3 regions of the Halomonas sp. GT genome follow, and region 1 is predicted to be linked to each of the others. Evidence: predicted binding sites of a transcription regulator. Region 1 holds the regulator's gene; each other region holds the start of a gene.

What was found. The regulator FliA, encoded in region 1, starts transcription of late flagellar genes. The targets are predictions, from matches to a motif close to CTAAAGTTNNNNNNNNNNCNGCCGATA.
Region 2: the regulator FliA is predicted to act here: its motif matches at 2,988-3,014, upstream of B6A39_RS07385 (DUF4019 domain-containing protein).
Region 3: the regulator FliA is predicted to act here: its motif matches at 5,876-5,902, upstream of fliD (flagellar filament capping protein FliD).

The regions. Positions count from the first base shown of each region.
Region 1 is NZ_CP020562.1:132,860-143,134, forward strand. Features, by position in the region: gene flhB (flagellar biosynthesis protein FlhB) at 1-665, shown strand, start outside; gene flhA (flagellar biosynthesis protein FlhA) at 662-2,746, shown strand; gene flhF (flagellar biosynthesis protein FlhF) at 2,799-5,003, shown strand; gene B6A39_RS00625 (hypothetical protein) at 5,000-5,578, shown strand; gene B6A39_RS00630 (flagellar protein FlhE) at 5,713-6,126, shown strand; gene B6A39_RS00635 (RNA polymerase sigma factor FliA) at 6,153-6,854, shown strand; gene B6A39_RS00640 (motility protein A) at 6,898-7,713, shown strand; gene B6A39_RS00645 (OmpA/MotB family protein) at 7,718-8,389, shown strand; gene B6A39_RS00650 (sensor domain-containing diguanylate cyclase) at 8,413-10,275, shown strand, end outside.
Region 2 is NZ_CP020562.1:1,582,895-1,593,169, forward strand. Features, by position in the region: gene B6A39_RS07375 (allantoate amidohydrolase) at 150-1,403, shown strand; gene B6A39_RS07380 (YfcC family protein) at 1,475-2,884, shown strand; gene B6A39_RS07385 (DUF4019 domain-containing protein) at 3,061-3,468, shown strand; gene B6A39_RS07390 (antibiotic biosynthesis monooxygenase family protein) at 3,545-3,862, shown strand; gene B6A39_RS07395 (LysE family translocator) at 4,137-4,748, opposite strand; gene B6A39_RS07400 (Lrp/AsnC family transcriptional regulator) at 4,891-5,376, shown strand; gene B6A39_RS07405 (YqaA family protein) at 5,417-6,022, opposite strand; gene B6A39_RS19040 (DUF1206 domain-containing protein) at 6,032-6,541, opposite strand; gene B6A39_RS19045 (DUF1206 domain-containing protein) at 6,430-6,855, opposite strand; gene B6A39_RS07415 (AraC family transcriptional regulator) at 7,012-7,896, shown strand; gene B6A39_RS07420 (LysE family translocator) at 7,861-8,454, opposite strand; gene B6A39_RS07425 (bifunctional transcriptional activator/DNA repair enzyme AdaA) at 8,637-9,497, shown strand; gene B6A39_RS07430 (glutaminase) at 9,505-10,275, opposite strand, start outside.
Region 3 is NZ_CP020562.1:3,469,084-3,479,358, forward strand. Features, by position in the region: gene B6A39_RS15770 (amino acid ABC transporter substrate-binding protein) at 1-301, opposite strand, end outside; gene B6A39_RS15775 (hypothetical protein) at 488-1,081, opposite strand; gene B6A39_RS15780 (flagellin N-terminal helical domain-containing protein) at 2,014-2,832, opposite strand; gene fliD (flagellar filament capping protein FliD) at 2,972-4,351, opposite strand; gene fliD (flagellar filament capping protein FliD) at 4,465-5,796, opposite strand; gene B6A39_RS15795 (hypothetical protein) at 6,181-6,510, shown strand; gene B6A39_RS15805 (serine hydrolase domain-containing protein) at 6,960-7,961, shown strand; gene B6A39_RS15810 (YqhA family protein) at 8,044-8,616, opposite strand; gene B6A39_RS18995 (hypothetical protein) at 8,607-8,753, shown strand; gene B6A39_RS15815 (exopolysaccharide biosynthesis protein) at 8,771-9,364, opposite strand; gene B6A39_RS15820 (tellurite resistance TerB family protein) at 9,502-9,954, opposite strand; gene B6A39_RS15825 (nucleoid-associated protein) at 10,064-10,275, opposite strand, start outside.

The DNA.
Region 1 (10,275 bases):
ACCTTGGTAAGTTTATGGGGCTAATGAATCAGCCCATTCAACAAGCGTTGGCGACCGCATTGAATATGTCGGCGTTAGCTGCCGGCCTGATCGTTTTATCACTCGTGGTGGTTATCTTAATTGATGTGCCTTTTCAGCTTTGGAGTAATGCGAAAAAGCTGCGTATGAGCAAGGAAGAAGTTAAGCGAGAGCATAAAGAGTCGGAAGGCGACCCCCATGTTAAGGGCCGGATTCGCCAGCAGCAGCAAGCAATGGCCAGAGGGCGGATGATGAGTAAAGTGCCTGATGCCGACGTTATAATCACCAACCCAACCCACTATGCTGTGGCCCTAGCGTATAAGGAAGGAAGCATGGGCGCCCCTCGGCTAGTGGCCAAAGGGGCCGATGCAGTGGCCGCACGTATCCGCGAAATAGGCCTGGAAGCCGGTGTGCCGCGATTGGAAGCCGCTCCTTTGGCGCGCGCCCTGTATCATCACGTGGATTTAGACGCTGAAGTGCCTGCGGAACTGTATACCGCAGTGGCTGAAGTGATGGCCTGGGCTTACCGCTTGAAGCAGGTCGCACAACAAGGAGGCGAGGTGCCCCCAACCCCAGACAATTTATCGGTCCCTCCCGAAATGGAACACTCCAGTCGAGATGCCGGTGGCAGTGAGGCGCAATCATGAAAGGCTTAACCCAATTGATCAATCAGCGCGATTGGATGGGCGATGTGCGCATGAAGTTGCTCGCAGGGCCGCTGCTGATTTTGATGATCTTGGGCATGATGATTCTGCCCTTGCCGCCCTTCGCGCTCGATTTGCTGTTCACGTTCAATATCGCGCTAGCCATCATGGTGCTGCTGGTCAGCATGTTTGCGGAAAAACCACTCGACTTTGCTGCTTTTCCTGCGGTGCTGTTGTTTACCACGCTATTACGGCTATCGCTAAATGTGGCCTCGACCCGTGTCGTGCTAATGGAAGGCCATCAAGGTGGAGATGCGGCCGGTAAAGTCATCGAAGCGTTTGGTACCTTCCTGGTCGGCGGTAATTTTGCCGTTGGTCTGGTGGTCTTTTTAATTCTGGTCATCATCAACTTCATGGTTATTACCAAGGGGGCTGGGCGTATTGCCGAAGTAGGCGCCCGCTTTATGCTGGATGCCATGCCTGGCAAGCAAATGGCGATTGATGCGGACCTGAATGCAGGCCTGATTGGTGAAGAAGACGCTAAAAAGCGGCGTACTGAAGTCGCTCAGGAAGCGGATTTTTATGGCTCTATGGATGGTGCGAGCAAATTTGTGCGTGGTGACGCCATGGCTGGCTTAGTCATCATGGTGGTCAATATTATCGGCGGATTATTGATCGGTATGATGCAGCACGATATGGGCTTTTCGGATGCTGCCCGTACGTATACGTTGCTAACCATCGGCGATGGCTTGGTGGCCCAGATCCCCGCGCTGGTGATCTCAACCGCTGCTGGTGTCACCGTGTCGCGCGTCAACACTGACCAAGATGTTGGTCAGCAAATGATCAGCCAGCTATTTATTAATCCTCAGGTCATGATCCTCTCTGCGATGGTGATGGGGCTGCTGGGCATGGTGCCTGGGATGCCAAACTTGGTATTTCTGATTTTTACAGCACTGCTGGCGGGCTTAGCGTGGTATTTGATTCGTCAAAAAGAACAGGCGTTGGTAAAAGAAGAGATATCAGCAGCGCCACTGCCCCAACAAGAGTCACCGGAAGCCAGTTGGGAAGATGTGCAACTGGTCGATACGCTGGGGCTTGAGGTGGGGCATCGGCTTATTCCCCTAGTGGACTCCCGCCAGAAAGGGGAGCTGCTGGCTCGTATTAAAAGTGTGCGCAAGAAATTTGCCCAGGAGGTTGGGTTTTTACCGCCCGTAGTGCATATACGCGATAACCTGGAACTGCCTCCAAATACCTACGTACTCTCCATGAAGGGAGCAGAAATTGGCCGTGCTGATGCACAGCCGGGCAAATGGCTGGCAATCGACCCCGGTCAAGTATCAGGCGAATTACAGGGAACGCCTACCCAAGACCCTGCCTTTGGTTTGCCTGCCATCTGGATTGATGCCAATCAGCGTGAGCACGCCCAGGTGTACGGTTATACCGTGGTAGATGCCAGTACGGTCATTGCCACTCACTTAAATCACCTGCTGCATCGCCATTCGCCAGAAATGCTGGGGCGGCAAGAAGTACAAAAGTTGCTCGATAAGCTGGGTGAGGATCAAAAGTCATTAGTCGAAGAGGTGGTGCCGAAAGCCATTTCACTCACCGTATTGCAGCGTATTTTGCAGAACCTGCTCAATGAAGATGTCTCGATACGCGATATGCGCACGGTGTTAGATACTCTGGCAGAACATGCTGGGCAGCAAAAAGATGCTAATGAGCTGACGGCATTGGTGCGTATTGCCTTGGGTCGAGCGATTACCCAGCAGTGGTTTGCCGGCCAGGAAACGCTCAACGTGATGGGGCTTGATGCCCAGTTAGAGCAAGTGCTTATGCAGGCCATGAATGGTAACGGTGCGATGGAGCCAGGGCTTGCTGATACGCTCATGACGCAGGCACAAGAGGCCCTGGAGCGTCATGAAGGTAGCGGTGAAGCACCGGTGCTGGTCGTACAGCACTCGCTGCGTGCTGTGCTATCGCGTTTCTTACGTCGGCGTGTGCGTCATTTGGTGGTGATGTCTCAAGCAGAAATACCGGATGATCGTACGTTACGAGTCACTACGGTAGTCGGAGGGCGAGGATGAGACTGACGCAGGACACCCGTTCCAAGCCATCAAGAAGAGGCGCAGGTAAAGCATGAGCGTGAGACGATTTGTTGGAGCAAACAGCCGCGATGTGATGCGCCAAGTGCGCGAAGCATTAGGTGATGACGCTTTAATTGTCGCCAATCGCCGTACCGAGGGGGGCGTCGAAATACTGGCGATGGCGGATGAGGCGGTTGATCATTTTGAGCCTTCCCCCTCATCTCCTCCTGCCCCCGCTTCGCAAGTTGCCTTTTCATCGCGAGATTCAGATCCGCTTCAGGCAATGAGCGAACGCTTGCTGCGCGAGATGCAAGAGATGCGAGAGCTGCTTTCCCAGCGTCAGTCAGCGGGTGATGCGCCCGCCTCCGCAACCACTGACGACCCTCTCTCCCGTTTGCGCCAGCAACTGCTTAGCGTTGGTTTCAGCGAAGAGCTAAGTGACGAAGTGCTGGCGGCGCTGCCGACGTCATTGGCTCAGCAAGATGCTGATAGCGCGCTGGCGATGGAGTGGCTTCGTGGGCAGCTAATGGCGCGGTTACCTGTACTGAAAGAAGAAACTGGCTTTTTCGATAAAGCGGGAATTGTCGCGCTGGTGGGGCCTACGGGGGTGGGGAAAACCACCACCACTGCGAAACTAGCAGCACGTTTCGTGATGCGCCACGGTACGCGCCCTGTGGCTCTTGTCACCACCGATAGCTTTCGTATTGGAGCACACGAGCAGCTACGAATTTATGCTCGCCTGCTTGATACCCCCATGTATGCCTTAGACGCCGAGCAGCCGATTGATGAACTGGTCGGACGACTGCAGGGTAAACAGTGGGTGATTATCGACACCGTCGGTATGAGTCAGCGTGATCAGCGTGTGATTGAGCAGATTGCCCATTTGCAGGGCGGGCAAGCGTCCGTGCGCTTAGTACTGCTGTTGAATGCCGCTAGCCAGCCTGAAACGTTGGAAGAGGTCGTGTTGCGCTATCGCCAAGCGGCACGGGCGGCTGGCGCTGAGTTAGATGACTGCATTATTACCAAGCAGGACGAAGCCGGTCGGTTAGCCCCCGTGCTTGATATTGTCATACGCCATGGCTTGCGTGTGTTATTTGGTTCATACGGACAACGTGTTCCAGAAGATATGGCGGTTGCGGATCCAGCTGCGTTGATTGATCAAGCCCTTAGTGCCTCATTGGGGAAAGGGCGTGAAGAGCGACGTCCCCCCTCCACTTCGCAACCTCACTCGGTGAGTCTGCCGCGCTGGTCGCGAGATGTGTTGGGGCAAGGGCGCCGCCTCAGCTCTGTGCTGACGCGGCTGCGTGAAAGGATTATCGGGTTTTCAGCGTTAGAGTCGGTATGGAATATCGCCTCCTTACCGAGCGTGCTGCAAGATAAACGCTTGGATGCTCTACTGGCTAGCGAGCCCTGTGCAGATAAGGGGCTGGGTATGGCATGGTCTCCACGCCGAAATGAGCGGGGCTGTGACTGGTCGATGCCCGATCTCGCGTTAGACGCCGACGGCGGCTGGCTAGCGCTAACCAGCCTGCAGCATCGTCAGCCCGCAGGCTGGCAATCACGGCTGTTGCGCCAAGGTGAAACGTTGGGGGCCGCCGTTCATCTGCTCCCTGTGTTTCCCGACCCCGCCACGTTAGCGTGGTTAGAAGCCCAACACCTGACCTGGGTCACGCTAGTGGCAGCTACTCAACGGGTATACTGTCAGGGCGAGCGCTATGCCCAGCGCCAGTTGTTCACAGATAGCCCGCTCACACATCACACCGACCTGCGTTTTCGTGGCCAAACGGTGCAGCTATGGCATACCCATATGGCTGTGGAAGATGCTGCAGGCACCCCGATGTTGGCATGGATTGGTGACGTTCGCGATCCTGAAAATGGCAAACGCATCGCGCGTCGCTACTGGTTAACGCCTGCCCGATTAGGCACAGATGTGCGTTCGCTTTTGGTTATCCAGCTTCAAAGCGAAGGGGTGTCTAGCCTAACCAAACGCGCTTGGCAGCAATTGAAAGATTCGGACGATGGCGAAGTAAGCACGGAGGTTCGCTTATTGATGGCCAGCGGTATCGCCGCCGCAGCGGGGCACTTAGATGTCGCTAATGATGACGCTGCGATAGCACTGCGTTCCGATTTGTTAAGGTTGTTGGGTACCACGCGTAAGCGACGCGATACGGCAATGTTGGATGCGCTTGTTCACGCGTTTATGGCTCGTGACGCCATTCGCCAACTCAGCAGCGTTAGTCGTGAGGGGCTGGAATGAGTGCCCAGGACCAGGCAGCAGGCCTGCGTAAATGGGCGGATTTACAGCGCCAGCAGCGCCAAGCACCGTCTGTAGAGAGCGACCCCGTGGAAGATGAACCAGGGGCTGAGCCAATGGCCGCTATGGCCGACTCTTCAACGGCGCCGCCAACTGCTGCCTCAGCGCAAACTACCGCACCGCCCTCGATGCCGCAAAACCCGCTTATTGTGATCGGTATGCCTAGCAGTGGCGATCAGCAGGTGGCTAAAGTAAAAGGGCGCCTAGCCCAATGGTCAGTACTTGGCCGACGGTGGGCTGGCGACCCGGATGATTGGGATATTCACATCGTTAAGGCAGATGCCGCTAATCTTGGCCAACTGAAAGAGCGCTTTCCGCGTTGGGCGTTATGGATTAATAGCGATGCCGATGCATTCGCACAGATGTATCGTTCGCTGCGGCAAGTGCAGGAAAACGGCGGCCCTAGGCAACTGCTGGCGCTGCACGAGCCAAACTTGCCGCGTAGAGGTCTGCTCGACAACCTGCGGGAAGCCGCCAGCTACTATTTAGATATAGAGCTTTTACTGCTGGCGCGATGACGCTAGCCTGACGCCATGTGACCGCGCTTAAACAGAGGCTATCAAGCGCCACTATAAGGAATAACAATGCTTATGTTCGCTGGTTTCAAAACGCGTTATTACCATGCGGCAGTGATGCAAATAGTTTTAACATAATGGGCTATTTTAAGATTGCTAGCTTCAAAACCGTGTTGATGGCGGCACTAAGCGCCGTCACCATGAGTGTTAATGCGGCTACGGGCAGTTGGAGTACCGAGGTGCCCAGCGTGCTAGTCGCGATGAGTGACCGAGCTGTTAGTAGCCAGCCCATTCAACCTCCGGCAGGGGCTCAGACAGAGCATGCTTCAATAGGACGTATTCATTGGCGTTTTCAAATGCCGGTTAATGCGCCAGTTAATGCGTGGCTATGCCATCCTGAGCAGTGTGTTCCTTTGACTGCTATGCGGGGCTCAACCTCTGCGTTAGCCGGTAAACAAGTGAATGGGCCGATGCACTTTCGTTTTGCGCTGACGCCGGGCCAGCGCCCGGTGCGGGTGCAGGAACTGCAAGTGATTGTGAACTACCAGTGAACAGAGTTCAGCCGTGAGGCACGAGGATGTATACAGCACAAGGCAGGATTAAACAGAGCGAGCTGTTAACCCAATACATGCCACTGGTAAGACGTCAGGCCTTAACGCTGCAGGTTAGACTACCCGCAAGTATTGAGTTGGATGATCTTATTCAAGCTGGCATGGTGGGTTTATTAGAAGCATTGGGGCGATTTGATGCGACCCAGGGGGCGACATTCGCCACGTTTGCAAGCCAGCGTATTCGCGGTGCCATGATGGATGAGCTGCGCACACGTGATTGGTTACCCCGCAGTGTACGCCGTTCTGCCAGAGCCGTGGATGATGCGGTGCGTCGCCTTGAGCAGCAGTTAGGACGCCCACCAGAAGAGGGCGAAATCGCACGTGACCTAGATATGCCGCTCAGTGAGTATCAACAACTACTTAACGATACGAACAGTGGCCAGTTGCTGCCCTTTGAAGAACTGGTAGCCGAAGGGGCCGAGCCCGCGAAGGAGGAAGCCACTAACCTGCCTTTCGATCAGTTACTAGATCAACAGCAGCGTCAGTCGTTAATTGATGCGATTGAGGCCTTACCTGAGCGTGAAAAGCTACTGATGGCGCTGTATTACCAAGAAGAGTTGAACCTCAAAGAAGTCGGGGCGGTGCTTGGAGTGACCGAATCTCGTGTCTCCCAGCTGCATAGCCAAGCGATTAGCAGGCTTCGCGCTCGCTTATATGACACCCCCTAACGCCACTATTAATTAATCACGAATAACCGGCGAGGAGCCGTTGATGAACCCATCTACGCTGATCGGTATTTTTGCCAGCATGCTTTTGCTGGTAAGCGTGCTGTTTTTTACTGCAGAGTCGCCAGAAAGCTTTATCAACTTGCCGGGGCTAGCCATTGTGGTAACGGGCACCTTGGCGGCTACCTTTATTAGTTATCCGCTGAAGGAAGTGCTACGTGTAGTACGCCTGGTGGGACTGGTGTTTCGGCGTGAAAATACCTATGTGCGTGATGATATTAACGAACTGGTTTCCATGGCGCGCCTTTGGTTTAAAGGCGATGTCAGGGCGGTTGAGAAGGAGCTAGAGCACACTCGTAACCCCTTTTTGCGCACCGGGATCCAACTGGTGATTGCTAACACGAAAGAAGACGAAATTTTCGATATGCTGCGCTGGCGCATTGCACGATTAAAAGCGCGGGAGCATGCCGAAGCGCAGATATTTCGTACCATGGCTACCTACGCGCCAGCCTTTGGCATGATTGGCACCTTAGTCGGGCTGGTCAATATGCTGGAAGTGATGGATGCGGGTGATCTTGACGTTATCGGCCCCCGTATGGCGGTAGCTCTGCTAACAACGTTCTATGGAATTCTGCTCGCCAACTTAGTGTTCAAACCGATTGCCGTCAAGCTAGAGCGGCGCACGGAAGAGCGCCTTATCACCATGAATATGGTGCTGGAAGGCATTTCGCTCATTACCAAACGACGTCTGCCTTCTTTTATCGAAGAAACGCTCAACTCCTTTGTGGCTAATTATCATGACGAGATTCGTGATGCCTCTGTAAAACCGCGGCCGACGGCTAGTCCTGTGACAAAAGGGTAGCGCTATGCTAGATCGTGATTCACGGCACGCACTGGAATTACCCCCTGTGTCAGGCGAGGGGGATGAAGGCTGGCTAACGAGCTACTTAGATGTTTTAACGCTGCTAATCACGCTGTTTGTTCTACTGCTGGCGTTAACGCCGCCGGGGGGAGGGGAAGCCTTTGACAGCGATAGAATGCGCTCGGCAAGCGCTTTTATCTCGCTTCCGTTGGCCAGCTTGGCAACCGGCATTCATCCTCGGCACAGTGGACTGAAGCCGCAGATGGCAGAGCTTAATATTCCTGGCGTTAGTGTCTCTCAAGGCGAAGAAGGTGTTACGCTGCGTATCGATGACAGCTTGCTTTTCCCTAGTGGTGACGCCGTGCTAACGTCCCAGGGGCAAGATGTGTTAGAAAGCCTTCTCGCCGTGTTAACGTCCTTTGAAGGTCAAATTTCTGTAGAAGGACATACAGATAATATTCCCATTGCCACCTCACGCTTCCCCTCAAATTGGGAACTCTCGGTAGGACGCGCCATTGCGGTGGTCCGGCATCTTGAGCGCCAGGGAGTTGCTATTTCACGTATGCGGGCAGTCGGCTACGCCGATACCCAACCCATGGAAAGTAACGCAACGTCGGAGGGCAGATCTGCCAATCGGCGCGTCGAACTGTTGCTAAGGCAGCAGGCTGAGGGGTAAAGAGATTTCTTGAGGCTATCTCTGTGTCGAAGTATCACTCGCTACTACAGTCGTTCGGTGCATTACTGGTGCTCGATGCCGACAGCCGACGCATACAAGCGATTAGTAGCAACTTCGCTGTATTGCTGGGGGTAAGCCTTCCTGACGGGCATTTCCCAACGCTATCCAGCGTTCTAGGCAAGCGCTTAAGCCAGCGCATCCGCTACGAGCTACAAGGTCAGCAGCGTTTGCCGGGGCCGCTCACGTTTAAATGTCCCGCTCGATCAAATCGTTTTCAGTTACATGCTTACCGTGCTGGTGCGCATGTATTAATTGAGATAGAGCCGCTTCACACCCTCGGTAAGCAGCGTCTACTTGGCACGGTGAACGAACGCTTGATGCGTCTAGCAGAAGCGACACATCAAGAAGAGCTGCTTGATTATCTGGTGATAGCTGTTCAAGAATTAACCGGGCATGACCGGGTGTCTGTGTGCCATTTCAATAGCGATTGGCATGGGTTAATCGTTGCCGAGTCGTTAGCTACGGGGGCCGTTCAGCCCGGCGTCGAGTTGGCAGCAGGTCGTTTACCTGCCTTGTTAGGCCAGCGCTTCCCCGCCAAGGATTTCCCTGTTGCACTACGGCGCGCCTACGAGCGCCATCCGGTTCGGCTGATCCAAGATATTGAAGCACCCTGTGAGCACTTGCTACCGGAGAGTGCGACGGTGGATGTAAGTGATTGCTTCATGCGTGCTCCGGCCCCTGAACGGCAAAAATACTTACAACGTCTTGGCGTACGCGGTGCATTAAGTGTGGCCATGCAGGGAGATACCGGCCTTTGGGGGCTGCTATTTTGTCATTCGACATCAGCTTACCCGGTAACGCCGCCTGTGCGCGATGCGGTGCGCACCTTGGTGCAAATGGCTACGCAGCGGCTGTTACTGCTGAGAGCCCGCCAAGAAGCACGCTATTTGCAGCGTGTACAAGATAGCTTGGTGCTTTCAAGTAATAATCGTTTAAAGCCCCAGGGGCCTTATCAGCTGTTTACGGAGCATGCCGATACATGGAAGGCGCTTTTTCGTGCCAATGGCGTTGCGTTATGGGTGAAAGGCAGTATCTATCAGTCGGGTAATACCCCTAAGCCAGAAGCAATCAGCCAGTTGGTCTCGCGAATTGAAAAAGCCCATATCCATAGTGGGCCGTGGTGTACCCAAGAGACAGCCAAAGAGGCACTCACGTCCTCTTTAGATATGTTGGGACAGAGTGGTGTACTGGCAGTGCCGTTGCCGACCGACCCTGTTCAGCGCGGTTGGCTGATATTTTTTCGCCCTGAACAAGTGGAAACACTCTACTGGGCAATGCAACCCTCTTCAGCACCCCAGCCGCCTCTGATGATGTCGCCTTCTGACGCGTGGTGTGAGGAGGTCACAGGAAAAAGCGAAGCCTGGCAACGGGTCGAGCGGCTAGCAGCGATGGATTTGGGGGAAGATTTAACGCTGGCCATTTCTGCTTATGAGATCAGCACGCTCAATATGCACCTGGAGCGCGAGCGTAAAGCACTGGCAGAAGCGAATCAGCGGTTAGAGCAGTTGGCACATTTTGACCCTCTTACTCAGGTGTGGAATCGCTACCGTATCGAACAGGCCATTGATGCAGAGCTGGTAGCAGCAAAACGCTACGGAGCGGCTTTCGCTCTGTTGTTGTTTGACGTCGATCATTTTAAACAGATCAATGACACCCTCGGCCACAGCGTGGGCGACGATGTATTGGTTTCGCTAGCACGTATGGTGGAAAGCTCACTGCGGGGCTGTGATCATTTGGGGCGCTGGGGAGGAGAAGAATTCGTGGTATTGGCGACTCACTCCAGTATGGAAGCCGCAGAAGGGCTTGCTGAACGCTTGCGTGGCCTA
Region 2 (10,275 bases), 1.5 Mb from region 1:
CTGGCTGAGTTTTTTGTTTTCCCAGTCGAAATGTCTTCTTGTCCGCTTCCTCAAGGGTTTGACAGTTTGTTCGATGCTCTCATAAGCTATTTATCATGATAAATAGCCGTTTTGTGCAGCTCACCAAACAATAACCTCTTGAGGCAACCATGACGCTTTCTTTAACCCAGGCCGGAGAACAGGCGTGGAAGTGGCTGGAAGATGCCGCTAAGTTTAGTGAAACCGACAATATTGAACGCGACGGCGTTACCCGTCGCTGCGCCACCCCTGAACACCGCGCTGTGCTGAATGAACTTGCAACGTGGATGAAAAGCGTGGGTATGTCTGTGCGCATGGATAATGCCGCAAACCTGATCGGTCGTTATGCCAGTCCACAGGCCGGTGCCCGTTCGCTGCTACTCGGGTCGCACCAGGACACCGTTCCTAATGGCGGCAAGTACGATGGCATGATGGGCGTTATTCTGCCTCTTGCCTTGGTGAGCTACTTGCATGAAAACGCGATTGAAATGCCCTTTCACATTGATGTGGTGGCGTTTAGCGACGAGGAAGGGACACGCTTCAGTTCTACCTTGCTTGGCTCTAAAGTGCTGGCGGGCACGTTTGAACCAGGGATGCTTGAAGCCCGCGATGATCAGGGCATAACACTTGGGCAAGCGCTGGCTGACTTTGGTTGTAACACCCAGCATATCGACGCCGATCGATACTTATCGAAAGACGTAATCGCTTTTATCGAAACACATATCGAGCAGGGCCCTCAGCTTGAGCAGGATGATGTCGCGGTGGGTGTAGTAAGTGCAATTACCGGGATCGAGCGCCACGAGATAACCATCAATGGCATGGCAGGACATGCTGGAACTGTTCCCATGCATATGCGGCAGGATGCGCTGGTGGGAGCTGCCCATGTCATCCAATTGGTCGATCAGTTATGCAAAAGCACTAATGAACTCGTTGGTGTCGTGGGCAAGATTGAGAACGCGCCTAATGGCGTCAATGTCATCCCTCAAACCACGACCTTGAGCATTGAGCTGCGCTCGCCGGATGATGCAATTCGCCGTCAAGCAAGAACTCAATTGTTAAGCCAAATTGACGCGTCTATGCAAGCCTTGAACCTTGGCTTTAAGCATCGTCACACCTATGAACAATCGGCTGTTCAATGCGCCAAGCACCTTATCGATACCATGCAGAGCGCGCTTAAGGATGCTCGGATTGAGCCACGGGTGCTATTCAGCGGCGCAGGCCACGATGGGTTAGCCATGGCCGACCTGTGTGACATCGGCATGCTGTTTGTTCGTTGTCGCGGCGGTATCAGCCACCACCCCAGCGAAGCTATCAAGCCTGAGGATCTCGGCGTTGCCATTGAGGTTCTCTTAAACACCTGCCAGCGACTCGCACAAAAGCAATAGCTGTCTTCATTGTATTAAGACATTTGTCCAACTAGCTCAACATAAAGCCACAAAAATCATAAGGGTTGATTATGAGCCAACAACAGCAAGTTTCAGACACAAAAGCCCCTGCATCAGGTAAATGGTACAAGCAGATACCGGACCCGATGGTGCTAATTTTTTTCATTCTGGTCGCCGCCTACCTAATGACGTTTATTGTGCCCGCAGGGGAGTTTGAACGTCAGACTGTCGATGGTCGTACGACGGTCATTCCTGAGTCTTTCATGTACTTGTCAGATGTTGCGAATCTGCACTTTTTCAAGATTTTCGTCGCCATACCGGAAGGTCTGATTAACGCATCGCAATTTCTGTTTATCGTGTTTATTGCTGGTGGTCTGTTTCATATTCTACAGCGGACAGGTGCACTGGAGAACGCCATTGGTGTCGCCGTTCATCGAGTGGGTGCTGAAAACAGCATTAAAAGTCGCAACCTGATCATTGCTGCGGGCACCTTTATCTATGGCTTCTTTGGCGTTGCTGTCGGCTTTGAGAATAATATCGCGCTCGTGCCCATTGGCGTGCTGATAGCTTCTGCCATTGGCTGCTCTCGATTAGTCGGCGTTGTGATGGCCGTAGGAGGTATCGGTATCGGATTCGCTTTATCCCCGATCAATCCATATACCGTTGGCGTTGCTCAAGGTATCGGTGAATTACCCACCTTTTCAGGCTGGTGGTTACGTACATTGATGGTTGTTGCGTGTCTGGCTACCTTGGCGCTTTTTATCTGCCGTTACGTTGTCAAAATGGACTACCACGATGACAGCCCGGCTGAGCTAACCAAGCGTCTCGAAGATTATACCTTGAGCCGCCAAAACATCATTACATTAGCTATTTTTATTTCTGGCCTGATTATCATGCTGATTGGTGTGTTCACCCGCGGTTGGTACATCAATGAAATTGCAGCCATGTTCTTGCTGATGGCGATTGTTATTGGGCTCTCTAACGGCCTGGGTGCTAATGCGCTGGTAAGACAAATGATGGAAGGAGCCTCATCCGTAACAGCCGGTGCCTTAGTCATTGGCGTTGCTGCTTCTATTCAGGTCATCCTTCAAGATGCACAGATTATTGACACTATTGTTAATTCCCTCAGCTCTCTGGTAGGTGATATGCCCACCGCTGTGGCGGCTGTCGCTTCAAGTGTTATTCAAGGCGTGATCAACCTGTTTATTCCGGGGGGATCAGGACAAGCATTAGTGACCATGCCGATTTTGATTCCTTTAGCAGATTTAATAGGCATGAGCCGTCAATTGATGATCACGTCATTCCAGGTGGGAGATGGTTTGACTAACCTGATTGTTCCAACGTCTGGTGGCACTCTTGCGATGCTAGCGCTAGGGCGGGTTTCTTACGCGCAGTGGCTACGCGTTATTACCCCTTTATTAGTACTAGTTTACGTTATGTGCTGGGCAGCGCTGGTATTAGGCTATTACGTGGGTTATTAAGTGCTGTAGTTTAGCGGTTAACTAACGGCCGACGAAGCAATGATGGGGGCGAAAATCCAGAAGGGTTTTCGCCCCATTTGTTTGACGGTTATGTAGGTTGGCCCTAAAGAAATCTCCCCATTATCCGATAATTACGTAAGAGGTATGAAAATACCAAACCGCCACAAGAGTCAGCCATGCCAAAATCAGTCGCTTTTTTTCTCGTTGCCATACTGCTTAGTCTAGTTCCCTATGCTCAGGCCTCTGCTCAGACGGCAGAAGCAGCGGCGCTCGCATGGTTGGAGTCAATTGACAGTGGTGAGGTTGAGCAAGCCTGGGAGACCTCATCGTCGCTACTAAAAACGCCGCTATCGCCCAACATGCTTAGACGTATCATTGAATTAGCGCGTCATGAGTTTGGCGCGGTTGAATCACGTCGGAAAGTGCAAGTCTCTCACTACCAATCTATGCCGGGTGCACCAGATGGTGACTACATGGTTTTTATCTTTCATACCCGGTTTGAAAATAAAGCGAGAGGAATAGAGACCGTAACACCTCATCTGGAAAATGGAGAGTGGCGAGTCAGTGGTTATTATGTGCAATAGTACTGTAATAAATCTTTGTAATAGGTTTGTGTAAATGACTGATGCCGTAACCAATACGAATCAAGGTAGTGATGCTATGCCTAGTATTGCTAATACGCCCGAGCCTCCTTACTACGCGGTTATTTTTACTTCCCTGCGCACTAATATTGATAATGGCTACGATGAAATGGCTGCTCGCATGGTCGAGCTTGCGGCTCAGCAGCGGGGATTTTTAGGGGTTGAATCCGCTCGTAACGAAGTGGGCGTTACTGTTTCATACTGGACTGATTTGGCCTCGATAAAAGCGTGGAAAGCGCACGCAGAGCATCAGGAAGCTCAGCGACTAGGTCATCAGCAGTGGTACCAACATTTTAAGACACGGATTGCTAAAGTCGAACGAGATTGTGGTGTTTAAAATATTAACGTAGCCTAGGTGTTATGCCTAGGCTACGTTTTTTGGTTAATAAGTGCCTGACGGTGACTCCACCCCAGCCCTCGTCATTCCTGCAGGCCCTGCCACGTCGTCATTCCCGATTACCCCACTCGGGAATGACGGTGTGGTGACTCGGGAGTGACGTGCGGTGCTCGCTTTGGGAGGTGGCCGCTTTGTTATATGGGGCTAGGGGAGAGTGCCAGTCAGCCTTAACTGACTGGCATTACAGCCTAGGCAGGCTTTATGCTGATTAAATTTAAGATGCTAACCTCAAGGCAAAGCCAATAATCAGTGTTCCAAATACCCAGCGTTGTAATGTTTGCCTTTTTTGATGGCTAGCAAACCAGCGCTGCATCTGCGCTCCTAAGCAGGCATATAGCGCATCGTACAAAAGCCCTACGCCCACTAGCACAGCCCCCAGTAAAGTAAATTGGAGCGCAACATCACCTTGTTGGGTGAGAACGAACTGGGGTAATAACACCGAACAAAACAGCAGCGATTTTGGGTTCAGCAAGTTCGTTAAAAGACCCCGTCTCCAAGCTAGGTAGTAGCTGCCGGTGAGTGATGCTTGCGGGTGGTTAGTATCGGTGCGCCGTTTGGTACGAATTAGCTGTACGCCCACCCAAATCAAGTAGGCAGCGCCGAGATAACGAACAGCATCAAAAAGCCACGGGGCGGCGACAAATAGGGTGGCTAGGCCCAAACCAGCTAACGCCACATGCAGCCCTCGCGCGATAGCTAACCCTAACGCTGTGGCTAGCCCATGTCCGCGGCCCAGCGTACTACTGGTATGCAGCACCAACAGCATATCAGGACCTGGAATCAGGTAAACAATGGCTAATGCGCTAATAAAAAGACCGATTTCCATGGCCGTTCCCTCAAGATTACACGTAGTGACTTCATAAGGAGCATGGTACCGTTAAAGTGATGAGTGAATTCTTGCCATTTACGCTCAATAATCACCAAATATTGGTATGTTGTGCTAGCTAGGAATAGGGAAATACTTACTTATGCCAATTGATCAGTTAGATACAACCGACCGACGCATTCTTGTGTTGCTACAGGGGGATGCTCGCTTAACCAATGTGGAGCTTGCGGAGAAAGTAAATTTGTCGCCGTCTCCCTGTTTACGCCGAGTGAGACGCTTGGAAGCCAGTGGCATTATTCGTGGCTACCACGCGGAGCTTGATCGTCGAAGCGTCGGGCTGGAGTTAACGGTGTTTGTGGGCATTAAGGTAGAACGCCACCATGAAGAGCAAGCTAATGCCTTCCGAGAAGCAGTGGTTAAACTGCCGGAAGTGGTCACTGCGCATTTGGTGTCTGGTGAATCGGATTTTCTGCTACAGGTGGTAGTGCCTAGCTTGGCTGCGTACGAGGCGTTTTTAACGGGGACGTTGCTGCGCTTACCAGGAGTGAGCGATATTCGCAGCAACTTTGCTATTCAGCCGGTGAAAGAGTACGGCACATTACCACTTGATAATAGCAATAAGGCCTAGTCGGGCAGTTGAGAGATGAAGAAGGCCTACGGTTTAGCGATTAACGCGACATTACTAACCCAGCCAGCGACTGTAATCCGACGACCACCACCAGAACCACCATACCTAGCGCGATGCTGGTTTTAAGCGCGTGACGCTTCCACATAAGTTCCACGCGGTTGCCAAAGCGGTGTACCAGCCAAGCAAGGCCGAAATAGCGAAGCCCGCGGGCTAACAGGGCAGCTAGCACAAATAACATAATCGGATAGCCGGAAAGCCCGGCGGTAATCATCGCCACCTGAAAGGGAATCGGCAGTATGCCAATGGCTAAAATTGCGGCAAAACCGTACTGCTCAAAGAAGGTTTGGAAAGATTGATAGCTTTGCTCAATACCCATGAATTCGATAAACCACATACCGATGGATTGATACAGCACCATGCCGACGGCATAGCCCACAATGGAAGCTATCAGGCAGCCGAGAGTCGTCGCGGTGGCAATTGCCCAAATGCGCTGCTTGTTAATCGCCATGAGCGGGATCAATACCAGCTCAATGGGAATAGGCAAAATAATGGTTTCTAAAAAAGACAGGGTGCCGAGTAACCACAGCATGTTTTTCGAGCCATTAATACGCTCAAACCACTGTTTAGTCCGTGTTGTTGAAAGCATTTTATGTCTCTACATTTCAGTATTAATGCGACGATAGACGGCCGCTAAAAGGCTGTAGAGACCAAACGCAAAGAGCCCAAGGGCGACAAAGGCAAGCAACCACTGACCGAAAGGTTGGCCTCGCAGTGTGCTGAATACTTCTCCTATACCACCTGCTTGATTAGGGTTGATTTGGTAGGCTGCAATGATAAAAAAGCTGCCCACGATCACGAAGACGAGACCGCGTATCACTAAGCCGAATCGACAGATCGGGTAGGCCCATTGTTGAGTTTGTGGTGGCATCGCAAAGTGTTTATCGAATTTTGCTTTGTAGCCTTTGATTGCATGGGCAATACCAACACCCATCAAGATTAAACCAACCCCGCCAACTAACCATCGCCCAAATGGCTGCTGCATCAACCAACCTGCTACGCCTTGCGAGCCGCCGCTGGAATCCCCAGAAGAGCCTGCAAATTGGAAGATGAGCGTTGCGGCAAAAAATGCCAGAAGAATATAATATGCGTAATGGCGCTTGCTAATAAGCCCGCACGAATCGCTAAGCCTTTTGCATCTTTACCATGATGGTCGGTGTCTTTAATGGCTTGGATGGTGCGCCACATAGCATAGCCGACCAAACCAACAGCAATAAGGCCCAACATGCTTTTACCAAAGGGAGCGGTAAGTACTCGCTCTAATGCGCCGCGGCTGCCTTCGGTCTGGCCGCCTTGCCCAAAAGCTGCCAGGGCGGCGAGGCCACCCACTAATACATAAACGATGCCGCGAGAAGCGTAGCCCATTCGGGCGAAAAGGGTAATCGCATCACGATGATCTGGGTTATTCATACGATTGGCCATGGTGTCCTCCTGACGTTAATGGCATTGCGAATTCCTTCGCAATCTGGCTTATATAGAGCTTGTCTGGCGGCCCATACTGTGCACGTGATGTGCTATTGTCCAGCGTAGGCCAAGTTAACAGGCTATTCGCTATTTTTTTGATGATGCGAGCAGAAGATGAGCTGTAAGTCTTTAGGTGCTGGGTCTCCAAGTTCTGGGTCGCCTCCGGTTTTTTGGCGCGACTCACGACTGCCCTATGTCGAACTACGTAAAATCAGCGATGCAAGGCAAGTGTGCTACGCCCCTCATAGCCATGTTCACTGGTCGGTAGGAGCCGTTACGTCAGGCAGCAGTACGTTTCGTTATCGGGAGTCGACTTATCCTATTAGCGCTGGTGACTTAGTCATGATGAACCCCAATTGGGTTCATGCATGTAACCCCATCAAGAATGAGCCTTGGGCATATTTGATGCTCTACGTGGACGCGCAATGGCTAGCGGATTTACGTTATCAAATAGGCACGCTGGATACCCCCGTCTGGAGTGATATCGATACGGCGGTGGTCTCTCAGCCAGCGCTTTATGCTCACTATTGCGAAATGGCGGCTTGCTTATTGGATGAACAACACGCCCTCTCTTCCAAGCACGCGTCAGTGACAGGGTTTCTTACAACATTAATGTTGGCATTGACGCATGAGACAACCGTCTCTAGGCCGCAGCCGCCGGATGGCTTGCAGGCTGCGGCTGCCTATTGTGACGTGAATGCACCTTTTGATGTGTCATTGGAAACGCTATGTCAGTTAACCGGTTATAGCGCTGGCCATCTTATTCGTGCGTTTAAGTACCACTATGGGCTTACCCCCCATGCTTATCTGATTAATCGCCGTGTACAGCTTGGCCAGCGGGCGCTTAAGCAGGGGGAGTCGATCGTTAATTCAGCTCTGTTAGCCGGTTTTAACGACCAACCCCATTTCCAGAGAACCTTTAAGCGGTTAGTGGCGGCGACACCCAACCAGTATCGTTATCCGCTACTCAAACAACAGGAAAATAGCGCTGGCAGCTAGACCAACAGCCAGTGTGCGATTAATAGCAAGTAGTATGAATGGACGGTGAATATAGCGTTTAAGAAAAGCACCTGCATAAACCCAGCTTGCCAATGACAGCCAACAAATGGGTAGGTAGAGAGCAGCGAAGAGCCATAACTGGTAGGGGTCATTACTGCTGGTATAAGCCCCAATGCCAGCGGCAGACGCCAGCCACGCCTTAGGGTTTAACCACTGCATCATCGCGCCGGTCATAAAACCTGGTGGCTTATCTGTACTCTGGCCTCGAACCAAACCATTATGCTGGAAAAGCTGGTAGCTTAAGTAAAGTAAGAAAAGTAGACCTGCCCAACGTAATATTTCCTCCAGTAGCGGTAGTGCGTTCAGAAGTGAGTAGAGCCCCGCGCCAATCGCCAGGAAAAGCACTAGAAACCCTAGGGTTGCACCCGTAACAAAGATAAGCCCTTTGGCAATAGGGTAGTGGGTACCGCTACTCAGGCAAACAAGGTTGACTGGGCCTGGGGAAATAGACGCGGCAAGAGCAAATGCTGACATTGGTAACAGTAGTGAAACGCTCATTGTTATCCTCCTAAACAGAGTCAAGAGCTTGCAAGAGCGCGGGAAAAGAGTATTGAACAAAATTGAGATGCCACGATATTGCGCAAGATTCGGGTAGGCCTGATGACACGGGCTAGTTAAGCTTGTGTTGTATTCAGAGAGCCCTATGCTTTTCCTCGTTTAGCTTCGGTGAGAACGTCTTTATGAATGACTATGCCCGTATCGAAAAAGCGATGGCCTATATGGTGGCCAATGCCGCTAGCCAGCCAAGTTTGGAAGCGGTGGCGGCGCAAGTACATTTGAGCGCTTACCATTTTCAGCGGCTGTTTTGTCGTTATGCGGGTATCAGTCCTAAGCGTTTTTTACAGGCGTTGACCTTGGAGCGGGGTAAACAACTGATCGCATCGTCAGAAAGTCTTACCAATACTGTGCATGCGCTAGGACTAAGCGGTGGCTCGCGGCTTTATGATCACTTTGTGCAGTTAGAAGCGGTCACGCCGGGTGAGTTTAAACGCCAAGGGGAGGGGGTGGAGATTGCCTATGGCGTGCACCCAACTCCTTTTGGCGAGATATTGGTGGCGATGACGCCAAGAGGAATTTGTCGGATGGCCTTTGTGGCGTCTACCAGCCAGGAAGCATTGCTCACACAACTAGCAAAACAATGGCCACGCAGTACGTTATGCCATCGCCCTGATGCCACTCGCTATGCGGTAGAGGCTCTGTTTACAACATCTGCAGAAACGACCAAAAAAGCGACACCTGCCACACTGTCGCTCCACGTGAGCGGTACTAATTTCCAGATTGCTGTTTGGCGCGCGCTGCTCACCATTCCTGAAGGGCAGTTGGCGAGCTATTCGCAAATTGCCCAGGCACTTGGCACGCCGAAATCATCTCGCGCAGTCGGAAATGCGGTGGGTGCTAACCCTATTGCACTGTTGATTCCTTGCCATCGAGTGATCCAACAAAGTGGTGCGCTAGGCGGCTATCGCTGGGGAATTGAAACCAAGCAGCAGGTCCAGGCCTGGGAAGCGGCGCAGCATTCCTCCTTGCTTGAGCCGCATTAACGCTGACTTAGTGTCCAAATACCGACCAGCCGGTCTCTTGAGCAAACATTTCCAAGGCGCGCGTACCCAGTAGGCTATTGCCGTATTTATCCAGCCCCGGTGACCATACGGCAAGCGAACCACGCCCAGGAGCAATAGCTAAAATTCCTCCGCCTACGCCACTTTTACCGGGCAGACCAACGCGGAAAGCAAACTCACCCGACGCATCGTAGTGGCCGCACATCATCATCAGTGAGTTAATCCGCCGCGCTCTTTGGGGCGATACCACGCGTAAACCACTTGGCTGATTGACACCATCCGATGCCAAAAACAGTCCGGCGTGAGCAAGCTGTTCGCAGCTCATGGCAATCGCGCATTGGTGAAAGTAGGTGCCGAGCACTTTATCGACATCGTGGCGCAGGCGACCAAAGGCTTTCATAAAATGAGCCAGAGAAGCGTTGCGGTCTTTGTGCTGCATTTCGGAAGCCGCTACCTGATGGTCAAAACAGATACTGTTATCGTCGGCGATATAACGCACAAAGCTAAGAATTTCCGCCAGTGTCTCTTTAGGCTCGTGACCCATCATGATGGCATCAACAATCGCAATCGCCCCAGCATTAATAAACGGATTACGCGGTTTACCGCTTTCATGCTCAAGCTGCACAATAGAGTTGAACGGGTCGCCAGAAGGCTCACGCCCGACCCGCGACCATAATCCATCGCCCCATTTCCCCAGCGCAATGGTTAGCGTAAAAACTTTGGAAATGCTCTGGATTGAGAACGGTGTGGTGGCGCAGCC
Region 3 (10,275 bases), 820 kb from region 1:
CATCGGTAATGGTAATCTGGTTAGCAATGGTATCAATGCGCCCAGACTCCAACATGCCCGCCAAGCCAGAGAAGCTTGCTGTCACGAACTCAATCTCATCGCCAGTCACATCACCAACGGCGTTCATAACATCGACTTCAAAGCCTTTCAGTTCGTTTTGCTCAACAAACGTAAAGGGGAAATACCCCCCAGACATGCCGACTCGCAGCGTATCTGCATAAGCAGCGGCAGACAGCACACCACCCACAACGCTAAGCGAAAGAACGGCAACGGCTTTTTTCCAACGGCTCACATTCGCCATATTCATTTTCCCCTCTAGGGCACCGAAGCACCCTGCTTTAAACGTGGGCACCGGTTGCGACGTTCGTCGAATATCTACCAGTGCGATGAGGCCAAGATACCAGCAAAAAAGAAATAATAAACAGCTTTCTTAGTGTTTTTTGGAATTTAGGGGCAACTGGTGGTGCTATAGTGATGCCTCAGATGGCTAAACCTTGGCCTTACCAGAAATAACGGCTTTAAACCCTGCCTTGGTGATCGGCTGCTGATTGGCGTCAACCACCTTGCCGCCTAAACGGGCCAATGATTTGGCAAGAGAAACCAACCGCGCAAGCTGAAGCTTGCTGGGCGAAAGGGAGCGACCACTCTCATTCACCTTAATAGTGACGCCCTTAATTAAGTACTGGCTATTATCATCAGTAAACGAAGGAAGCTGCCCAGGAGGAAAGGCGTTTTCAATCACAATAGGGTTACGTGAAGACTCCCCCATCACCGTAAAAGATTTCGCACTAGGCTCATACACCGCTCCCGCCGATGCCAGCGCTACGCTTAAGCGCTCATTTAGCCCAGGGGATGGCGTTTCAAACAGCACCTGCACGCCCCAAGAAGCATCGCTCTCATTCACCAGCGTGGGAATATCTTCCGCTTTCGCGCCCATCGAAAGCTTTCTGGGCCGATCAGCAGGCTGGGAAGCGCCTCTAAACTCATCGCTAAGGATCAAATACATAGCGACAAAGCCACAGGTAAGGCTAACCCACATCGTACCAATCGCCACCACTAGCGTGAGCGTATACGTATCCATACTATGTTTATTATCCTTACCCTATTTTTGCCAGCACGGCCAAAAGTGAACCGGCCAAGTGAATTATGCTAGATAAGCGCGTCACCACAAGCTCCCTTGGTCTATAGCGGCTTTTGAAGCTACCCCAACATCGCTCACGTATGCAACACACCGCTATACCCGAGTATACCTCCGCACCTTCATGCCCGAGTAACCCACTGCACCGTTATGCCCGAGTAACCCACCGCACCGTTATTCCCGAGTAAACCACCACACCATGCCCGAGCCCCCCCCCACCACACCGCCATTCCCGAGTGGGGTTATCGGGAATCCATTTTGACCTTTGCCCGATAAAACTCAGCTGCCTGCCTCACCATGGATTCCCGCTAAGGACATGCGGGAATGACGGACCTGGGGCGTAACCTCTGCGAGTGGCGGGTGTTCAGCTACCTCAACATCGCTCGCGTATGCAACACACCGCCATGCCCGAGTAACCCACCGCACCGTCATTCCCGAGTGGGGTTATCGGGAATCCATTTTGACCTTTGCCCGATAATACTCAACTACCTGCCTCACCATGGATTCCCGCTAAGGGCATGCGGGAATGACGAACCTGGGGCGTAACCTCTGTGAGTGGCGGGTGTTCAGCTAACCAACATCACTTGCGTATGCACCGCACCGTCATTCCCGAGTGGGGTTATCGGGAATCCATTCTGACCTTTTACCAATAATACTCAGCTGCCTGCCTCACCATGGATTCCCGCTAAGGGCATGCGGGAATGGCGAACCTGGGACGTAACCTCTGTGAGTGGCGGGTGTCAGCTACCCCAACATCGCTCCTCGCTCACCTGCTGGTGTTCGGTATTATCACCTCAATAAAAAACCGACCCCCCAAAGGGAGCCGGTTCATAGCACTTAGCGATAGAGCATTCACCCTATCATCAAGTCTCAGATTAACCCAACAGAGACAGCACAGACTGCGGAGTCTGGTTGGCCTGCGCCAGGATAGAAGTACCGGCCTGCTGCAGGATATTAGCGCGAGTCATATTTGAAACTTCTGAGGCGTAGTCTGCATCCTCAATACGAGACCGGGCAGCAGTGAGGTTGGTTGAAGTAGTCGCCAAGTTCTCAATCACAGAATCGAAACGATTCAACTTAGCACCAAGAGTAGAGCGTGCTGTATTGATAGTATCAAGTGCGGTATCTACTGAATCGATTGCAGTTTGAGCATCTGCCTTGGTAGCCACAGTTACACCATCAACCCCCAGCGCTGCAGCCTGGGCATCAATACTACTAACGGTAATTCTATCGTTAGCAGTATTGCTCGCACCAACTTGAATATCCAGATCGGCTGCAACATTTAGAAGAGGTGTTTTGTTGAAATTATTGCTATTAGCGACACGATCGATCTCTTCAATACGCTGAGCAATTTCAGTTTGGATTGAGGTGCGATCGTCAGCTGTATTAGTGTCACTTGATGCCTGAACCGCAAGTTCACGGATACGCTGCAAGTTATCATTTATCTGGTTCAAACCGCCTTCCATGGTCTGCACCATGGAAATGCCGTCATTAGCGTTACGGCTAGCTTGATTCATCCCAGTAACTTGGGCAGTCATACGGTTGGCGATGGCTTGACCAGCCGCATCATCCTTGGCGCTGTTAATACGCAGACCAGAGGAGAGACGCTCCATCGAGGTTTGCTGGGCAGACTGAGACTTGTTCAGGTTGTTCTGGCCGATCAGCGCAGTGATGTTGGTATTGATAACTGACATAGTTGATACTCCTCAACGTTTGATTGGCCACGAGGCCCGCTTGGCGGCGTTTGTCGCGCCGGTATATTAATTAACGGCCCATCATTCGTTTTCTTTAGTATTCTGATAAAAAATTATTGTAAAAGTTTGTAACAAAAAACTAGCGCTTACGTACGGTTTGAGCTGAAAGCGCATCAAACTGCTGAGTCAGATACATACTCATGCCGTTCATCTGCCCCAACATAACGTCCAACTGAGCAAATTGAGTGCGATAACGGCTTACGGTCCGCTCAATCATCGCTTCACTGCGTATAAAACGATCATCTAACCGCGCCATCCGTTTTTCAGCATTTTCTATAGCTCCTTGAATTGGGCCTTTATCGCCCAGCAGCTCATCCATTGCCCCCGTTAAACGACCAGCTAAGCCACCTTGCTTGGTTGTGCCTGCAAAGAAGCCTGACAACGCATCAGGCTCACTAGCAATTAAGGCGTCTAGCTTGGTTTCATCCAGCTCTAACCGCCCTCTTCGATCTAGTGCAATACCTAACTGGGACAGTACTCCTAGTTCGCTATCTTCAACGCTGGTAAGCAAGTCTCGCCGCAACCTTCCTTCTATACTCCGTACAGTGTTATCCCCCACCAAATCACCAGCGGTGTCACGGTCTCCCGTTGCCAAGGTTAAACGACTCAAGGTAGATTTCAGCTCGTTGTAGCCGCTAACGAAGTTTTGAATGGCCTCTTTTAGCGCTTCAGTATCGCGCTCAATCACCACAATACTTTTGCCGGTAGCGGTAAGATCCAAACTTACTCCTTGAATAGCCCCTTCTACTCGGTTACTCGCGCTAGTAATCGAGATACCGTTCATCTGCAGGGCGGCATCAGTGCCTGCACGATAGGTGGCATCATCCGCAGATAAACCGGCCACACCTGAAAACCCAGTAACCGAGGCAACTGCACCGGTATCTTTACTGTTTAACGCCAAGCGGTAGCCCGTGCCATCATTAACAATCGAGGCACTCACACCTGCATTTTGGTCAGCATTAATTTGGTCGCGAATAGTCGCAAGGGTGCTGCCTGCTGAAATAGTGATGGAGTAGCTGCTGAGCGGCTCGGCACTGGGCTGAAGCACGCCATTTTGGTAGGTCGCACCAAAATCAAGCGTTAATGTAGTGTCCACTTCAGCAAGAACGGTTTCCATTGCCACGCTATTAGAAGCAATGCTGCCCACTCTCGCCAACTGAGTAACATTAATATCATAGCGCCCAGCAGTGGCATCAGCGGAGGTAGTCACCTTTACCCCGTCGCTGCTGGAAGTGCTCTTTTGGCTGGAAAAAAGTTTGGCATCATTCAGGGCAACAACAGAATCCTGAAAGCGGCCTAATGCAGACTGAAGACGACCAAACGCCGAAATCTTCGTTTGCTGCTGATTTTTTTGCTGCGTGATAGGAATTAGCTTCTGGCGCTCAGCGGTACGAAGCTGATCAACCAAGCCATTAAGATCTAGGCCGGAACCGACGCCTAGGGAGGTTATCGTCGCCATAACTGGGTGCTTCCTCAGAAAACAAGGCTAAACCAACAAGTGTTGATTTAGCCTATCGGCAGGAAGCCACCAAACTTTAATATTTTTCGTTAGCGTTGTGGTAGTAAACGCCTTTATGACTGTGCATTTAGAATATTGAACTGCTGGGTCAAATAGTCCGACATCTGATTCATTTGCGATATCATTGAGTCCAACTGCCCAAACTGGGTTCTATAGCGCGAGATAGTACTATCGATTGATGTCTCAACGCGGGCAAAGCGATCGTTTAGGCTTTCAATACGATTCTCAGCACTAGTCACTGCCGTGGTAATTAACCCATTAGTGTCTAGCATTTGCTCTATCGTGGTATCCACATTGCTCGCCAGCCCTGTCACACCTTCCCCACCCGCGAAAAATTCAGCTAGTTCGCCGCGATCATTGGAAATCACTTCGTTAAGCTGCTCTTCGTCAATACTAAGGGTACCGGTACGGGTTAGCGAAATACCCAGGTCTGACAACATAGCCAACTCACCGCCCTCACTTCCAGAAGCCAACACACTGCGTAGCGTGTTTTCCACTGAGCGGACAGCGGACTCACCGTTCAACGCCCCCGATGTGCCGCTGGCTGTATCAAACGCCGTCAGCGACCCTATAGTGGACTTAAGCTCATTGAAAGCATCTACGAACTCAGTGACGGCCTCACGAATAGTGTCTTCATCACGCTGGATTGTGATGGTACTGGTTGCACCATCGCCTTCTTGCAGGCTAAGCGTCACGCCTTCTATCGCTTCTTCTACTTGATTGGAAGCGCTGCTGATAGGAATACCATTCACATTAAACTGTGCATCCTGGCCAGCGTTGAAAATTTCGCCTTCAAGCGCCCCTCCCATTGTCAAACCAGTGATCGAGGCATCTTCGCCTGTTTCTGTTGAGCTAAGCGCCAGTCGGTAATCTGTGCCGTCAAAAATAATAGAGGCAGATACGCCAGCGTCAGCATTGGCATTAATCGTATCTCGTACAGCTTCTAAACTGCTGCCGGCTTCAATGGTCATCGAAATGGCATCGCGCCCAGCAAAACTCAACTCAAGCGTCTGCTCCACTCCGGATAGCTCAGCCTGAGGATCAGTCACACGCGCTGACGCAAGGTTACCTGCAGTGGCAAGCTGGGTAACTTCAATATCATAACGCCCTGGCGTAGCCGAAGACGTGGAGGCCGCAGTAACTGCATCACCCTGCACATCAGTAGCCAAGCTATCAAACAACTCAGGCTCGCTAAGCGCCTTGGCAGCATCTTGAAACTGCGACAATGCGCTTTGGAACTGGCCATAGCCAGAAATCCTCGTTTCCTGTGTTTTGATTTGCTGCTGTATGGGCTGGAGCTTACTACGCTCAGCTGATTCGAGCTGATCCAACAAGCCATTGAGATCAAGTCCTGAACCAACTCCGAGTGATGAAATGGAAGCCATAAGTTACTGCCCTTTTTTTAAAAAACGCCCAACATGCTGGCGCTGCTCATACGTAAGAATGTGATTTATTATTTAATACTATCGACCATTAAAGCCCAGACTTGAGCTTATTTGGCTTTTTTTACGTACTAAAAAGTAATTAATTGTAAAAGATGACGCTTTTATACAACTTAAAAAGGCATAAACCCACCCATTGGGATTAACGCTTTTCTGCCTGTTCTCTAGTGACTTACATCGTGAATTAACTGGATGACAAGAACATGTCAGGAAAAGGTCAGCGGTTGCGTTGGCACTAACGAATTATAGACCTTGGTCTAACACCTGCATTGCTTTATAATGCACTGCAACAAGCCCATTTTGGGGCCGTTTGCAGGAGAACGACTTATGCCTTCCGAGGTGTCACAACCCGCATCCACCGCAGCGTCTGCCGCTCATCATGTGCAGCGTAGCCTACGCCACTGTCTTTCTACCGTTGCCGAGCTGCTTTACGATAACGGCCATGTACTCGAAACCATTACGTTGCCCCAGCGCGGCCTTGCCCGGCGCGAACTGGCTCAGTTGAATGGTCATTGCCCTAATTGGAAAACATGCCAACGGGTACTTGAAGAGAGCGGTGCCGCTGAATTTAATGATTATGACCGCTTCGTACTGACGTCCATGGGACGAGAGTTAATGTTTGATATGTTTGGCCAGGGTGCTGCCGACTGCGCGTAATTGCGCTTGCTCTGAACGCCACGGCATTGAAAAATTAAGACGACGCTCTAAACACAAAGCGCCCGCAGGCCCTTGATAAAGGGGCTGCGGGCGCTTTTTTATTGGCGCGGTGTGCTTAACGCAGTCCAAGCAGCGATAGAATAAACAGCACAACAACGATTAGACCAATAATATAGATGATGTTACGCATAACGGCACTCCTTGCTTTTGCGTTTAGGGCTTTTTCATACATTTCTGTTTCAAGGAAGGCAACAGGATGCTTACCTTTGAAATAACACCCCAAGCCTAGCAGTAATTGGTTATGTTTGCGTAATTTACCCTTGCTAGGGTCAACTTGCCTTTTATTGAACCTCCTGTCGCTTATCGCCTCGAACCTTATACGATACTTATCTATCAAGACCCCTGATTCGTATAATGATGAGTCAATTTTTATCTTGGAAGGTCCATCAATGCGTAGCCCTGCACTCCCTCTACTGCTTACCTTCACCATGTCGTGGTTTTTTCCTACGTTTGCCTTAGCAAGCCAACCATCGGCTGAGGTGCTGCAAGCCCTTGATCAAAAAGCAGGAGCGCTTAGCCGTGTACATACGGTGGTGGTCGCTTACCGAGGCGATATTGTTCACGAACGTCATCAAGGCGGCCCTGGACCGGCGACACCCGCCAACATCAAGTCGCTTTCTAAAACCGTGCTAGCCGCTATTACTGGCGCGGCCATTGAAGACGGCATTATTGCGTCTACCGAGCAGCCCTTAGCAGACCTGTTAGGCCAACTCCCTAGCGGCATAGACCCACAGGTCAATGATATTACCGTGGCGCATCTGCTTGCCTTACAAGCAGGCCTAGAGCGTACATCGGGCAGCAACTATGGCGCCTGGGTCGCAAGTAACCACTGGGTGAACGATGCGCTCACCCGTCCGTTTGTTGATGAGCCCGGTGGTCGCATGCTCTACTCCACTGGCACTAGCCATTTACTCTCTGCGGCGCTGACCCAGGCATGCGGTGAAAGTACTCATGCCCTTGCCCAGCGCCTGCTTGGCGAACCCCTGGACATTGCGATTCCTGCCTGGCCGCAAGACCCCCAAGGTATTTACTTTGGGGGCAACGATATGCAGCTTTCCCCAAGAGCGCTTGTGGAAGTAGGCGAGCTTTATCGCAATGACGGCATGGTCGATGGCAAGCGAGTATTACCAGAAGGCTGGGTAGAGGCGTCGTGGACGCCGAGAGGTCAATCGCCCTGGACAGGCGATGGTTACGGCTACGGATGGTTTATCACCACTTTGGCGCAGGAGCCCGTAATGTACGGGCGAGGATACGGTGGCCAAGCGCTTTATGTGATTCCCGAGCGGGAGATGACCGTGGTGATCACCTCCGACCCAACGCCGCCTTCACCTGGCGGGCAGTTTCAGCAACAGTTAAACCAGTTAGTGGTTGGCTTACTAGAAGATGAATAGCCAAAAGGTGAGTAGCGGCTCGTTTCTACTCATTCTTACTTACTCACTCTTACTTACTCATTCTTACTTACTTAGTTCTTATTTACTCGTCTTTATGGCCAAGGCTCATCAGATATAGCGCTGCGGCAAGCGCCAGCACCGAAAGCGCGAGATAGATGGCTTCCAGCGGCGTCGTGAAACGGATATCCACAACGGCGCGGAAAAACTCAATAATCACCGCCAAAATCACCACGCGGGCAATTTTGTCCTTGAGTTGATCCAGCGACCCTACGTTAAACGGATGCTTGGGGTAGCGCACTTCTGCTTGGTCGATCCGGGAAACAAACAGCCGATAGATACCTAGCCCGAAGATCAGCAGCACAATCGCTATTAAATACACATCAACGGCGATGATGATGTCTGGCACCAGGGTGTCGTGGATATCCTGAGAGCTATCAATCAGGTAGTAGCGCAGTACGTCACCCACCACGGTTAAAATATCCAGCGTGCCGACAATAAATAGCATTAGTGAGCCTAACAGGCTTGGCACTACCGCCAGCATTACCAGAAAGCGCGAATTCCAAAGCGCCGTTTCAATCCGCCGCTCCCAGGGGGATTGTTCGTGGGGCGTTTTAGGCGCTGGCGGCTGAGCTGAATGTGTCTGGGATGAATGTATCTGAGATGAATGTGGTGATGAATGTGGTGATGATGGGTTTGGTGACGACGAGCTTGATGATGACGGTTCAGACGGTACTGGATCAGACATGGTGCGTGCTTACTCCTGTAAAAAGTCGCCAACTTGGGCGACGCTAGGATAATCGTACGCGGTGTTATAGCACGTTGATTAACACAACGGTAAAGGTGACCCCGGTGAGTAGAAAACCCAACGAAAGCATGATGCCGTCGCGGGCCACTAAGCCTAAACCGAACAGTGTCAGCGCTAAGCCCGCGCCATTAGCACTGAACGGAATGAACTCCATGGGTGGCATGGCTAACGCAATGAGTAAGCACATCACGGCGGTAACACGTATCCCAATATAACCGGTCATCCACGCTAGACGCACACCTAGCAAGCTATCCACCCAGCTGGCTGGCTTCTTCATGTAGTGAATGGCTTTATCGAATTTGGTTCGGGAAATCGAGCGTTTTACCAGCCATTTAGGTAACCAGAAAGTTTCCCTGCCGATTAATAACTGAACGGACGTGAGCACTACCAGCACCGCCATTAGTGTTGGCATACCGGGAATATCACCGATGATGGGCGCGAGCGTAATTAGCCCGGCGACCAGCAACAGTGGCCCAAACGAACGCCTGCCTACCGCGTGCACCACGTCGTCTACGCTTACCTTGGCTTTTTCACGCTCCATTCGTTCCATGGTGTTAATCAATTCGGTTAAGTTCGATGCATCCTGCATATCACTCATTGGCGTTTTGGCGCTCCATGTCCTGTTTCAATAGCTGTTTCAATAGCTGTTTCAATGGCTATAACAATGGCTATAACAATGGCTATGTCGACGGCTCGGGTTTACTGCTTAGGTTTACTGTTTGTTGGAGCTTGCTGTTAAACCTGCGGCGTATTAGCAAGCTTGCTGCGAATAAAGTCGCTATGGCTGACGTGCAGGAGATCTGCCAGCCGCCGGATACGGTGCTCTTCAAGCGGGTCGATGCTGCCGTCTGCCCAGGCAAGCTGCCACATTAATGCCACCAACTCGCAGCGCTGCTCATAACCGTAGTGCTCTTTTATCAGGCTGACAAACTGGTAATGATCGACGGCATCATCTACTTCTGCTTCCGCCAACGTCATTAACTCGTTAACGTCGCTTTCGCTTAGGTGGTAGCGGTTGATGAGCATCTGCTTGAGCGCGGCGCGTTCAGCATCGCTTTTATCGTAGTCGGCGCGCATGACTTCACAAAGCAACGCCGCCGTTGCGAGTTCTAGCGTCAGGGTTTGATTATCGCGCTGTTCAGGTTCTGCCAGCGCGCGTTGGAAAAAATTGCTAATGGCATCCAGCACGTTAAGCTCTCCTGCTCTTGAGTCTTACTATTCGACTTCAGTGACCGCACTAAGTGCCTAGACACTGCCTGAAAACTGGAATCACACCTTACATCTCACAGTTGCCCCCTCACTCCTTGCGCTTCGCCAACTGCTCTTTTAGCTGTTTAGGCACTTGCTTGATAATCAGGCGATCCTGGTTTTCATCGTACTCAATGCTGGACCCAAGCAGGTGAGAGTCAAAACTGATCGATACGCCCCCAGCGCGCCCGGTAAATCGGCGAAACTGACTGATGGTGCGCTTGTCCGGCGGGATCTCTGGAGAAAGACCGTAGTCAGCAT